Regions from separate parts of the Paenibacillus rhizovicinus genome, predicted to be linked through region 1. Evidence: a T-box and tRNA genes for the amino acid it is inferred to sense, from the RefSeq annotation. Region 1 holds a T-box; the other regions hold tRNA genes.

What was found. A T-box is a leader RNA that pairs with one kind of tRNA and senses whether it is charged. The one in region 1 lies ahead of leuS (leucine--tRNA ligase), so its partner is inferred to be a tRNA-Leu.
Region 2: it encodes a tRNA-Leu, which carries the amino acid that the T-box ahead of leuS (leucine--tRNA ligase) is inferred to sense. The anticodon was not compared.
Region 3: it encodes a tRNA-Leu, which carries the amino acid that the T-box ahead of leuS (leucine--tRNA ligase) is inferred to sense. The anticodon was not compared.

Annotation. Positions count from the first base shown of each region.
Region 1 is NZ_CP048286.1:1,337,128-1,341,295, reverse strand. Features, by position in the region: gene GZH47_RS06230 (CvfB family protein) at 1-695, shown strand, start outside; gene GZH47_RS06225 (class I SAM-dependent DNA methyltransferase) at 708-1,463, shown strand; T-box leader at 1,632-1,864, shown strand; gene leuS (leucine--tRNA ligase) at 1,954-4,168, shown strand, end outside.
Region 2 is NZ_CP048286.1:6,288,336-6,292,503, forward strand. Features, by position in the region: gene GZH47_RS28055 (hypothetical protein) at 1-325, opposite strand, end outside; gene GZH47_RS28060 (xanthine phosphoribosyltransferase) at 510-1,082, shown strand; gene GZH47_RS28065 (hypothetical protein) at 1,161-1,481, shown strand; gene GZH47_RS28070 (hypothetical protein) at 1,568-1,777, shown strand; tRNA gene GZH47_RS28075 (tRNA-Leu) at 1,893-1,979, shown strand; gene GZH47_RS28080 (hypothetical protein) at 2,207-2,461, shown strand; gene GZH47_RS34705 (hypothetical protein) at 2,937-3,119, shown strand; partial or broken gene GZH47_RS34710 (protoglobin domain-containing protein) at 3,161-3,481, shown strand; gene GZH47_RS33905 (hypothetical protein) at 3,627-3,809, shown strand; partial or broken gene GZH47_RS34775 (methyl-accepting chemotaxis protein) at 3,865-4,009, shown strand; gene GZH47_RS28100 (hypothetical protein) at 4,095-4,168, shown strand, end outside.
Region 3 is NZ_CP048286.1:6,296,376-6,300,543, reverse strand. Features, by position in the region: gene GZH47_RS28130 (divergent polysaccharide deacetylase family protein) at 1-457, opposite strand, end outside; gene GZH47_RS28125 (exosporium protein C) at 725-1,141, opposite strand; tRNA gene GZH47_RS28120 (tRNA-Leu) at 1,324-1,410, opposite strand; tRNA gene GZH47_RS28115 (tRNA-Leu) at 1,577-1,663, opposite strand; gene srtB (class B sortase) at 1,774-2,568, opposite strand; gene GZH47_RS28105 (beta strand repeat-containing protein) at 2,662-4,168, opposite strand, start outside.

The DNA.
Region 1 (4,168 bases):
CGGACCTTCATCCGCGCATCGGCGCGTTTCTGGAGATGGGGCTTGGCAGGCAGCTGCTGCTTCCGTTGTCGGAGCAGCCGGAGCTGAAGGAGCTGCGTCCGAAACGCGGCGACGAGGTGCATGTTATCCTCGCCCACGACAAGATCGGCCGTCTGGTCGCGAAGGTCGCGTTCGAGGAAGAACTGGCAGAGGTTGCGTTCAACGCACCGAGCTCCTGGCACAACACTTGGGTCGAAGGCTGGGTCACGAAGACGCTCAAAATCGGCTCGTTCGTCATGATCGACGGCGGCGTGCTCGGTTTCGGCGCATACGGCTTCATTCCTGCGGAGGAGCGGACGCGGCTGCTGCGGCTTGGCGAGCGCGTGAAGGCGCGCGTGACGTTCGTCCGCGAGGACGGACGCGTGAACCTGTCGATGAACCAGCGCAAGGAAGTCGGCCGTTTGGAGGATTCCGACCGGATTCTGGCGTTTATGAAAGAACGTCCGAATGGCGGAATGCCGTACTCCGACGAGACGCAGGCCGAGATCATCAAGCAAAAGTTCGGCATCAGCAAAGGCGCGTTCAAGCGTGCCCTGGGTAAATTGATGCGCGACGGGCTTGTGACGCAGGAAGGCAGCTGGACGAAGCTGACGGAGCAGGGCGCTGCGGCATCGGCTGAACCGGCACCGGCATCGAAACCGGGCGTTTCGGAGTAAGGAGGCGGCGTGATGGAAGCATACACGCAGTTTGCAACCGTATATGACCGCTTGATGGCGGACATGCCTTATGGGGAATGGCTTGCATTCGCGGAGGCCTGTTGGAAGCGGTACGGAAAACCGTCGACCGTCGTCGATCTCGGCTGCGGCACGGGCAGCGTATCGATTCCGCTCGCTCGCGCGGGCTATACGGTATACGGGATCGACCTTTCATCCGATATGCTGACGATCGGGCGCGGCAAGCAGGGCGATGCGGTCATCGGCGGAACGGTGACATGGCTGGAGCAGGATATGACGGAATGGGAGATCGGCGAGCCTGCCGACAGCGTGATTTCGTTCTGCGACTGCATCAACTATCTGACCGAGGAAGACGATGTGTTGGCCGCGTTTCAGGCGACATTCGCCGGGTTGAAGCCGGGCGGCGTCTTTCTGTTCGACGTCCATGCGCCGCAAACGCTGCAGCGTTATGCGGAGGAGCAGCCTTTCGTGCTGGACGAGCCGGATGTCGCGTATATCTGGACGAGCGAGCTGGATGAGGAGCGGATGGAAATCGAGCATCGGTTGACGATTTTCGCCGAAGCTTCCGGGGGTCGCGGAGGAACGTTCGCGCGTATCGAGGAAGTGCATGTTCAGCGCGCGTATGACGCGGAATGGATTAAGGAAGCCCTGCTGGCGACCGGCTTCTCGAAGGTGGACGCATTCGGAGACTTCAAGCTGGAATCGCCGGATAACGACACGGAGCGGTTGTTTTTTGCCGCCGTGAAGTGACGGTTGAATTGTCAGCTTGAATAGGAGCTATCCATAGACGTTATGAACAGACAGACATAGGCATGGCCGTCAAGCGCCGCTTGGCGGCTTGTTGTATTATAGGGTCAGTAGGCGTTACAAACCTTGACATGACGCGACACGTTCCATATAATCGAATTATCTATTGAAAAGATGGCGTTGAAGAGGAGCAGTAGCTTTGGAGCGTTAGGACTAGAGAGCCGGCGGGTGGTGGAAGCCGGACCAACGTGAAGCGAACTCGCCTTGGAGCCGCATGCGATCGAATCTCCGATTCGGGAAGCATGCCGTTTCGCCCGCGTTAAGGGTATAGAGTGAGCGGCGGTAAAGAATACCGTCCGTTAACTAGGGTGGTACCACGGGAGCGTAATCCTCTCGTCCCTAGCGATTTCGCTGGGGGCGGGAGGTTTTTTATTGCATTCTGCGGCATGCAGGCATGCTTGCACAGGGTAGAGAACAGGGAGGTAAATCGATTATGACACAGGAACGTCAGGAACAGCAGGGTTATAACCCGCTCGTTATCGAGCCGAAATGGCAGAAGCATTGGGATGAGAACAAATCGTTTAAGACGACGGAGGACGCGGGCAAACCGAAATTTTACGCGCTCGACATGTTCCCGTATCCGTCCGGAGCAGGGCTTCACGTCGGACATCCGGAAGGCTACACGGCGACGGATATCGTCTCGCGTTACAAAAGAATGCGCGGCTACAACGTCCTTCACCCGATGGGCTGGGATGCGTTCGGATTGCCGGCGGAACAGCATGCGCTCGATACAGGCGAGCATCCGCGGGAGATTACGGTCAAGAACATCAACAACTTCCGCCGCCAGATCAAATCGCTCGGCTTCTCGTACGACTGGGACCGCGAATTCAGCACGACGGACCCGGATTACTACAAATGGACGCAGTGGATTTTCATCCAGCTGTTCAATAAAGGGCTTGCTTACGTAGCGGAAGTACCGGTCAACTGGTGTCCGGCGCTTGGCACGGTATTGGCGAACGAAGAGGTTATTAACGGCCTCAGTGAACGAGGCAATCACCCGGTCATCCGCAAACCGATGCGCCAATGGGTGCTTCGGATTACGGAATACGCAGAGCGCCTGCTCGAGGACTTGGAAGAGCTCGACTGGACGGAGAGCATCAAGGACATGCAGCGCAACTGGATCGGTAAATCCACGGGCGCGGAAGTGACGTTCGCGATCGACGGTCACGATGCATCGCTCGTCGTCTTCACGACTCGTCCGGATACGCTGTTCGGCGCTACGTACTGCGTGCTTGCGCCTGAGCATGAGCTGGTGGCTGCGATTACGACGGCGGAACAACAAGCAGCGGTGAAAGACTATCAGGAGACGGCTGCGCGCAAGAGCGATCTGGAGCGTACGGACCTGAACAAAGACAAATCGGGCGTATTCACGGGCGCTTATGCGATCAATCCGATCAACGGCGTACGCGTGCCGATCTGGATTGCCGATTATGTGCTTGCGGGCTACGGGACGGGCGCCATTATGGCGGTTCCCGGCCATGACGAGCGCGACTGGGAGTTCGCGAAGCAGTTCGATCTGCCGATCCTCGAGGTCGTGCAGGGCGGTAACGTGAGCGAAGCGGCGTTCGCCGGCGAAGGACCGCATGTGAATTCGGGCTTCTTGGACGGCCTCGGCACGGAAGAAGCGATCGCGAAGGCGATTGAATGGCTGGAAGCAGAGGGTAAAGGCCAAGGCAAAGTAACGTATCGTCTCCGCGACTGGCTGTTCAGCCGTCAGCGCTATTGGGGCGAGCCGATCCCGATTCTTCACTTGGAAGACGGCACGATGAAGCCGGTTCCGGACGATCAATTGCCGCTTCTGCTGCCGGACGTCGAACAGATCAAGCCGTCTGGCACAGGCGAATCTCCGCTGGCCAACGTGACGGAATGGGTCGAGACGGTCGATCCCGAAACAGGCATGCGCGCGCGCCGCGAGACGAACACGATGCCGCAATGGGCAGGAAGCTGCTGGTATTACCTGCGCTTCATCGATCCGCATAACGCCGAAGAGCTCTGCTCCAAAGAAAAGCAGGCCGAATGGCTTCCGGTCGATCTCTATATCGGCGGCGCCGAGCATGCGGTGCTTCACTTGCTCTATGCGCGTTTCTGGCACAAGGTGCTCTACGATATCGGCGTAGTCGATACGAAAGAGCCGTTCCACAAGCTGGTCAACCAAGGCATGATTCTCGGCACGAACAATGAGAAGATGAGTAAATCCCGCGGCAACGTCATTAATCCGGACGATATCGTGAACGAGTACGGCGCGGATACGCTGCGCATGTACGAAATGTTCATGGGCCCGCTGGAGGCAACGAAGCCTTGGAATACGAACGGCGTAGAAGGCATGTACCGTTTCCTTAGCCGCGTATGGCGCTTGTTCATCGGCGACAACGGCGAGCTGAGCGAGAAAATCGGCGGCGACGCCGCGGATGCGTTCAAGCGCACATGGCACCGCACCGTGAAGAAAGTAACGGACGATTACGAGAACCTGCGTTTCAACACGGCGATCAGCCAATTGATGATCTTCGTGAACGACGCGTACAAAGCGGATTCGCTGCCGCGCGAAGCCGTGGAGCAGTTCGTGCAAATGCTGTCGCCGCTGGCGCCGCATATCGCCGAGGAATTGTGGTCGAAGCTGGGCCGCACCGACGCCTTGTCTTATGCAGCAT
Region 2 (4,168 bases), 2.1 Mb from region 1:
AGGCTTTATCGGCTTTGGCCGCAGGCGGCGTCGGTTTAGCAGGCTTCCCCGTAGAGGATTCCGTCGTCGCATCCGGATCGGTCGCGGAGCCGTCGTCTTCGAGCGGGTCTTTCACGGCGATGACGTCGCCTTTGTCCTTCGTGTTGTACGTTTTCTGAGGGCTGTCCGATTCTTGGCCCGAATAGGCTTGCTGCACGTCGACGACATCGTCGTCCTGCGCGGGATGGGACACGCCTGCAACGCTCAGCTGGCAGCCCGTTACGGAGAGGACTAACAAGGCGACGGCTGCCGTATGGACGGCGTGCTTGGTATAGTTGGGTTTCATGGCACGATACCTCCTTAAGATGAAGCGGGATAGAGTCGTTCAAGCCGTTGTACTATGTAGACGTTTGATTTGGAAGAAAGTTGCAAATAAATCAGTTGAGAGCATACAATTCATGCCTTCAGTTGCATGCATCCCTATCCATATGGTACCTTTAACGGAAAAGATTTTGGTGGAGGGAACGCGAGTGGAACTGTTAAAAGAACGCATTCTGCGCGAAGCTTCGATAATTAATCAAGACGTCCTGAAGCTGGACGCACTGCTGAATCATCAGGTCGATCCGCAGTTAACGCTGGAGATGGGCAAGGAATTCGCGCGCCTGTACGCCGAGACGCCCATCACGAAAGTTATAACCGTCGAGTCTTCCGGCATCCCGGTCGCTTTCACGGCCGCAATGGCGCTGAACGTGCCGCTCGTATTCGCCCGCCGCAAGAAAACGCTGATCGCCGATCCGGATTCATACTCCGAACGCGTCCCGTCGTTTACCAAGGGCATCGTAACGGACATCATGGTATCCCGTCAATTCTTGTCGCCGGACGATACGGTGCTGTTCATTGACGATATTATTGCTAACGGAGACGCTGCCAGAGGCTTGATCAAGATCATCGAGCGTTCCGGCGCGAAGCTTGCAGGTCTCGGCATCGTCGTGGAGAAATCATTCCAAGCCGGCGCGCGGACGATCCGCGAGCAGGGCATCCGGGTCGAATCGCTTGCGAAGATCGCGTCGCTCGAAGGCGGCAAAATCCGATTCGAACAATAGGTTCCACAATCAACATCTTTCCGAGATTCGCGTTTTGACTTATAATGTTCATAAGTACAGATGGGGGAGGCAGAAAACATGGCTAATCTATCAGCTGAGTATTTATTAACCAAGTTGTCGGACGCGAAAAACCACTTTGAACGTGCGCTCGACTGCAAGCATACGGAGTTCGACGATTTGTATCCTTATATGATCGAGCATCCCCAATTTTTCTGGTACAAACGGTACGTCGCATGGTCGGAGCTGCTCACGATCGTGAAGCTCTCGGAAGAGCTTGAAATCGACTGGAAAGAAAGCTTCACGGAGAAACAGGCGGAATACGTTACGAGCCGGGTCATGTCATCCCGCGTGCTGGACGAATGGTACGAAACGAACGATTCCAAGGAACATGTCAGCTAAATCGGAAATGAAGGGGAACCTCAGTGCCTGCGCTTGCCGCGGCATTGAGGTTCTTTTAACCATCGGCGAAGCATCGGAGGACGCGTATGATCACGGAAGAACAATTGGACCGCTATCGGATCGAAGGGACGCCCGTGCGGGTCGTTCGCGACAACATTGAAATCAATGATGTGCTCGGCATTGTCGTTGCCTGGGATGCGGAGAGCGTCGTCATTCGCAAGCGGAACCGCAAGGTCGTTAAGTTAAGCCGCAGCTATGTGTATGAGCCTGTAACAGCACCGCGCAGCGAAGTATAACAGAGCCGTTATATTGTTAGAAAATTAGAACATTATCGCGTTCCTTGACTTCGATGAACTCGGATGATATTATAAGAAACGTGATTGCGACGCTGTCGCAGTCGATCTGCCAGATGCGGTCGTGGCGGAATTGGCAGACGCGCTAGATTCAGGTTCTAGTGGTGTAACAGCCGTGGAGGTTCGAGTCCTCTCGACCGCACCAACTTAATAATTAATCAGCTCTTGAATCGGTCCTTTTGACGGTTCAGGAGCTTTTTTTATTTGAGAATAATCGGAAAATGCACTTACATCAAGTGGTTTAAATAAAACTATACACCGTGTTAATAATCTCTAGGTTGAACCTATTCGTATTAATAATACAATGTACATGATAATGGAGATATCGTTTTGGGGGCGTACCGCCTAAACTTAGAGAAACAGGAGATGGCTATGACTAATCAAAAAGGCTCGAAAGAATCTCTACATGACATTATTTTTGAATGTAAACAGCTTATTCTGAAGTTTGAAGAATTATATGCGGAAAAGTCGAATGTGAATACGGATGATCTCCATGTACAGCATCAGCAACATAATGAAATTACCGAATTATCGGACCAGATTCTAGACGATATTGATCTTATTAAAATGGAACTCCACAACGTCCAAAAGCTGACGGATGGAATTCCGAATGATTTACAAGGTTAAGCGTACAGGTTATTATTTATAACTTCACTCGCCTTTGGAAATGCCCGTTACGCGAAATAGCAGACCGCTGATATTCATGTATTGCGTAAGTCCTCAAAGTCTTTCGTCTCTGTTAGTTGGAGGCGAAAGACTTTTTTTGCATTTCGTCATGGTTGGAATGGGTCAGCTGTAGTTATCCGCAAACGGAATGGCATCCATAAGATTTAGAGCGATTGGCCAGAGGGGGTTCGGAAACAAGTGTGAATGGAACGATGAAAGAATCGTATCCGAGTCGGCCTTCCAAGTTCATCAAGTGTTTAATAGAACTGCACACCGTGTTAACAATCTCTCGATTGATCACTCTCATTTTAATCATATATTATTCATGATTATGGAGAAATCGTTATGAGAAGCTCATTTTTAGAAGTTGATTGAGCAATGGATGAGCACTATTTTCGGAAGAAATGCATGATTTGAGAGAGGGAGTGACCCGAGAATGACCCAGAACAAACCACCAAATATAAAAAGGAAGTTTTTCATTCCCGTTTTGCAGCGCTTCGCTGGGGAAAAACACCACAAGATCGATGAAAGCTGGCGAAGTGGGCACCAGTCGACAGTTCCGGCATCTATCGACATCCAAGACCCGGTCATTCTGAAACAATGTGATGATCGATCCTGACGTTGGACGAAGTGCGGCTTATACAGTCTGTTCAGCCGCTCGTGCGCCAGTATATCGAAGAAATCGTGGACGGTTTTTACCAAACGATAACAGGGATAGAATCGCTTCAAGCGATCATTACAAGCAACAGTACGGTCGAACGGCTGAGGCAAACGCTGAAGTCGCATCTGATCGAGATGTCCAGCGGGCGAATTGACGAGGAATACCTGCAAAAGAGGATGCGCGTCGCCGATGAGCATAGCCGGATCGGACTCGAACCGAAATGGTACATGGGTGCGTTCCAGAACTTGCAGAACACGCTGATGCTCATCGTAAACCGTAACGTCGAAGACCGCGAGGAAAGCCTGCGCATCAGCAAGGCGATTACGAAAATTCTCAATTTCGAGCAGCAAATCGTGCTGGAGGCGTACGAGAAGGAAAACGTCCGGCAGCGGCAACTGCAGTACGAACAGGTCCAAGAGGAATTAAAGCGGAAAATTAACCACGGTCAGCGAAGAGATGGCGGCTATGTCCGAGCAGACGAGCGCTTCGGTGCAAAATTCGATCGCGGCAGCGGACGATGTGAACCGTTCCGTCGAACGCAGCGCCGAGGCGTCCCGCGAGACGCAGTCGCTCGCCGCAGAAGGGCAATACCAATTGACCGCGTTGGAGGAGAATATCGGCAATCTATCAACGCTCGGCGACGGCTGACGCGCTGGTCGTGCAACTCACTTCGTCGGTCACTCAGATCGGTCGCGTCGTCAACATTGTGCAGGAGATTGCTAGCCAGACGAATTTGCTGGCGCTGAATTCGGCGATCGAAGCGGCCCGGGCGGGCGAGTACGGCAAAGGCTTCGCGGTGGTCTCCGACGAAGTGCGCAAGCTGTCGGATCAAACGAAACAATCGGTCGATCAGATCAAAGCATATATCGGGGAACGAGCGATTTTGCCGCCAAGGTTGCCGACGAAATCCATCAGGCGAACAGGATTATCGAGTTGAGCAAATCCGAGGCGAAGGCAACGGAAGCCGCGTTCGAGCGAATCGTACACTCGATGAACAGCAGCCTGCG
Region 3 (4,168 bases), 2.1 Mb from region 1:
TGTAAGTCGTCCGGCTGTCGAGGAAGAATAAGCCTCTTTCCTTCACGACGGTCAGGACGACCCGCATGACCCGTTCGTCGGCAGTTACTTTGGAGCCCATATGATTGTTCATGCCGACTGCGAAAGGAACGTCATCTATGGCGGCTTCCACCCGCTTGCGGATCTCCGCTTCGCTCATCGACGTCATTATGGCCCCGGGTCCGAGCCACTCTGGCTTGCCCCTGACCGGCTCCATCGGCATGTGCACGATCACATCGTTGCCGAGCTTGTGCGCAAGCTCCGCGTCCTGCTTCGTCGTCGGCATGAATGGCATGACCGCCGTCGTGAATTTCACGGGAAGCTGCATCATTTCCGGCGTGCCCGTCATGCCGTTGCCGAAGTCGTCGATGACGATGGCCACTTGGCGGTGGCCTTTCATTTCGGCTGCTTCTTTCCCTACTGCCTCAGCGTTGTTCATTTGTTCCGGAACATGGATGAGCGCCATGGCCAGCACAGCTGCTGCGACTGCGCACCTCACCGCAAACTTAGTTATCTTCTTCAATACATTCGCCTTCTTTCTAAACGCGTCAGACACATTGTTTGTGGAAAGTGGGAAAATTATGTATATCCGTTGAAACAGGTCATGACGAACCTGACGGCTATGGAGTTTCTTCCCTAACTATTCACAATGACAAAGGCCGGACCGCAATCGCGGTTCGGCCTTTCGTAAAAATTAAAAATCTAATTAAACCGCGTATACAGCCGCGCTTACGTTCATCGGTCCGATGATTTGCGCTTCTGTGCCTTCATCCAAGTTTTCACAATAGACAGAATAGCCATGCGCGCCGGCCGGTACATTGATGTCGATGACTTGGAACGTCACCAAACCGTAATGTTCATAATTAGTTTCCAGACCGTGTACGCCGTAATAGATTTCTTGCGTGTCGCGGAAAACGCGGAACAACACGCTTGGCGTGAATATTATGCCCTGCGCGCCGAAAGAAGCGATAAGCTGCACGCGGTTGTTATTCGCATACTGCGGCTGCACGTAGATGCCAAGCTCAGCCAAAATGGTTTTAGTAGGCGTCATAGGTACTGTTATGGCGACCTGATTCGTTGCGACTGCAGGGACGCTTACGTTATAATCGATTAAATGTGCCATTTATGAATCTTCAACCCCTTTCCTAACTAGATGCTTCCATTCTATGAAAATGGATGCAGTTGGTTTGGACGAGTATCCGATATTCTTGTCCTGCTGCGCAGCATATTTTCTATTCACCGTGAAACACGATGCATACCAACAGAAAAAGCCTTGCATCAGCAAGGCTTTCGAAGTTTTAAAGTTGGTGCGGTCAAGAGGACTCGAACCTCCACGTCATTGCTGACACTAGAACCTGAATCTAGCGCGTCTGCCAATTCCGCCATGACCGCACATCCGATAGATGACGCTTCCGAAATTCTTTAGAAGCGACATTTATTAAGATATCATGAATGACACGGCAAAGTCAACTATTTCTTCATATCGTTCCCAGACAACCTTCCGCCGTAAAAAACCAAAAAATAAACCCTTCATAAATGAAGGGTTACGCTTTAGGTGTGGTGCGGTCAAGAGGACTCGAACCTCCACGTCATTGCTGACACTAGAACCTGAATCTAGCGCGTCTGCCAATTCCGCCATGACCGCATACGATTGTTGCATTGCCGCCCTCATTGCAAGAAGCGACTTTTTGAATATAACATACTTTGAAATTGAATGTCAACTTAATTTCGAACCTGTATTCCATCTAAATGTAGCTAAGCCGCTGCATGAACTAGCTTCCCGAACAGTGCATACCTGGCATTCGTGTACTCGTAAGAACAAGTAACCAAGGCCACGATTCTAGCATCCGCCGCCACTGTCACATCTGAACGAAAAGTCGACGCTTCGGCCAGCGAATGGATATAGGCCGCATAATCGTCGTTATCGTCGAAGTCGCGCCGGAGGAACTCCTCTTTGCCGTCCGCGATGATGCCCGCGAACAACTCCAACGTATAACGGCCGCTCGGCGTCTCAACCTGCATCTGCTTGTGAGCATCGTAGTACTTCTGCTCCTTATACTTAAGCAGAGAGGCGAACATAGAACCATTATTCATGTGATGGCCGTAGATAATCGTCATTCGCCCGGAGAAGTCGCCAGGCGTCCGGTAATCGACGAACAGGCTGCCCATCCGATTCGCCTCGCCCGTGAACAGGTGCCCGAGATAGTAGGCATTATCTTGCCCTTGCACGACCGGGTAATCAATCGCCGTATTATCGGACTTTAACCAGGCCACCGTATCCGGATTCAAGTCCGAAAGCGCGGCGAAATCAACTGCGCCCTCAGCCGGTTCCCCGCCATTAACAGCTTCTTCTTGGCCGGAAGCCGGCAACGACGCTGGAGCAGACATCTGCTTCGGCGTCTTGTTGTACGCTCGGATCTGATCGTAGGCCGTATCGCCCTGTGTATATTCCCGATCGGCGGACAGAAACATGTATGCCGAGCAGACGATGCCGACGATGCATAGGCCTGTGAGCAGGAGCAAATTCCGCTGCACTCTGCTACGCTTCATGCCGTTCCCCCTCTCCGCGACGAGGACCTGCTGCGGTGTCGGTTATCCGCTAAACAGGCCCTCCAGTCGAAGTTATTTATTGAACTCTACTTGTTAGTAACGCTTCCTGCCGATTCTTCTACGCGAGATAACATTCGCGACAATTAATGCAGCAAGCGCCGCTCCGAAGAAAATCAACCCGAATTGACCTATCTGCCTGTCGTTGCGGTCACCGGTCTTCGGCGTGCCGTCCTTGCCCGTTTGGACCTTGTGGTCCGTCTTGCCGCCGCTGCCGGTTGCGATAGTCCTACCGCCAGTCGAGCCATCCGTCGATTTGTCACCGGCACCGCCGGAGCTGCCCCCATTACCGCTCCCCGGTTGTTGGCCTCCTCCATCACTTTTCCCGCCCGTGTTATCCTTGCTGCCGTTGTCCTTCCCGCCGTCTTCGCCGCCCTTGTCATCCTGATTGCCGTTGTCCTTCCCGCCGTCCTCGCCGCTCATGTTATCTTTGCTGCCGTTGTCTTTCCCGCCGTCCTCGCCGCCCGTGTTATCCTTACTGCCGCCGTCCTCGCCGCCCGGTGTCGGCTGCTCAGGCTTCTTCGCCTCATAGACGTTCACGAAGGCCGCGCTCTGGGTTCCGGTCGAGTTGAAGACGCCGGATGCCCCAGTGTCTGTCGTCGTATATCCCTCCGCGGAATAATCCGCTTCGACGACTGTATAACTTGTTCCCAGCGGCAGGCCTGCAATCGTGATCGCCTCTCCATGTGCGAGCGCCACGGTGCCGCCGCTCCGAATCGTCCCGCTGCCGCCGCTGCCCGAATATGCGTACGTGCCCGGAGCGCCGTTCAGATCAACCGTGAAGCTGAATTTCTTCGTCAGATCGGCGTCCGGTCCGGACACCGTCTTGCTGATCGTCAGATGGCCCTCGTCTGCCGAGTACCACACGTTCTTCGTGTTGACGAAGGTGGCGGTTTGCTCCTGCGCGCCTACGATTGCTCCGCTTTCGCCCGTCTTAGTCGTGGCGTATCCGTCCGCAGCGTAGCTGGCTTCCACGACCTTATACGTTGTGCCTCTAGGCAGACCTGCTATCGTAATGCTCTGACCATCAGCGAGAGGGAACGTATCGCCGCTCGCAATCGTGCCATTCGCCGCGCCGCCTGCGCCGGTGTAATTGAATACGCCAGCTGCGCTCAAGTTCACCGTGAAATCGAACGTCCTTGCTTTATCGCCCGCGTTGCCCTTTACAGACTTTCCAATCTTCAGGCTGCCGAACCAGTCGTCTCTAGCGTTTACGAACTGGGCGGATTGGAAGTCGTCCGTCACGATCGTCCCCGTGTCGCCCGTCTTGGTCGTTGCATAACCGGTAGCAGCATAGTCATCTTCTGCTACGGTATACGTGGTGCCAGCAGGCAGACCTGCTATCGTAATGCTCTGTCCGCCCGCGAGGGATATCTTATCGCCGCTTGTAATCGTGCCGTTCCCCGCGCCGCCTGTACCGGTGTAGTTGTATACCCCAGCCGTGTTTAAGGTGATGGTAAAATCGAATGTTTGTGACTGATCGCCGTCATTGCCCGTTACCGTCTTGCTGATGATCAAATTGCCGGGCTTGTCCTTGGTGTTC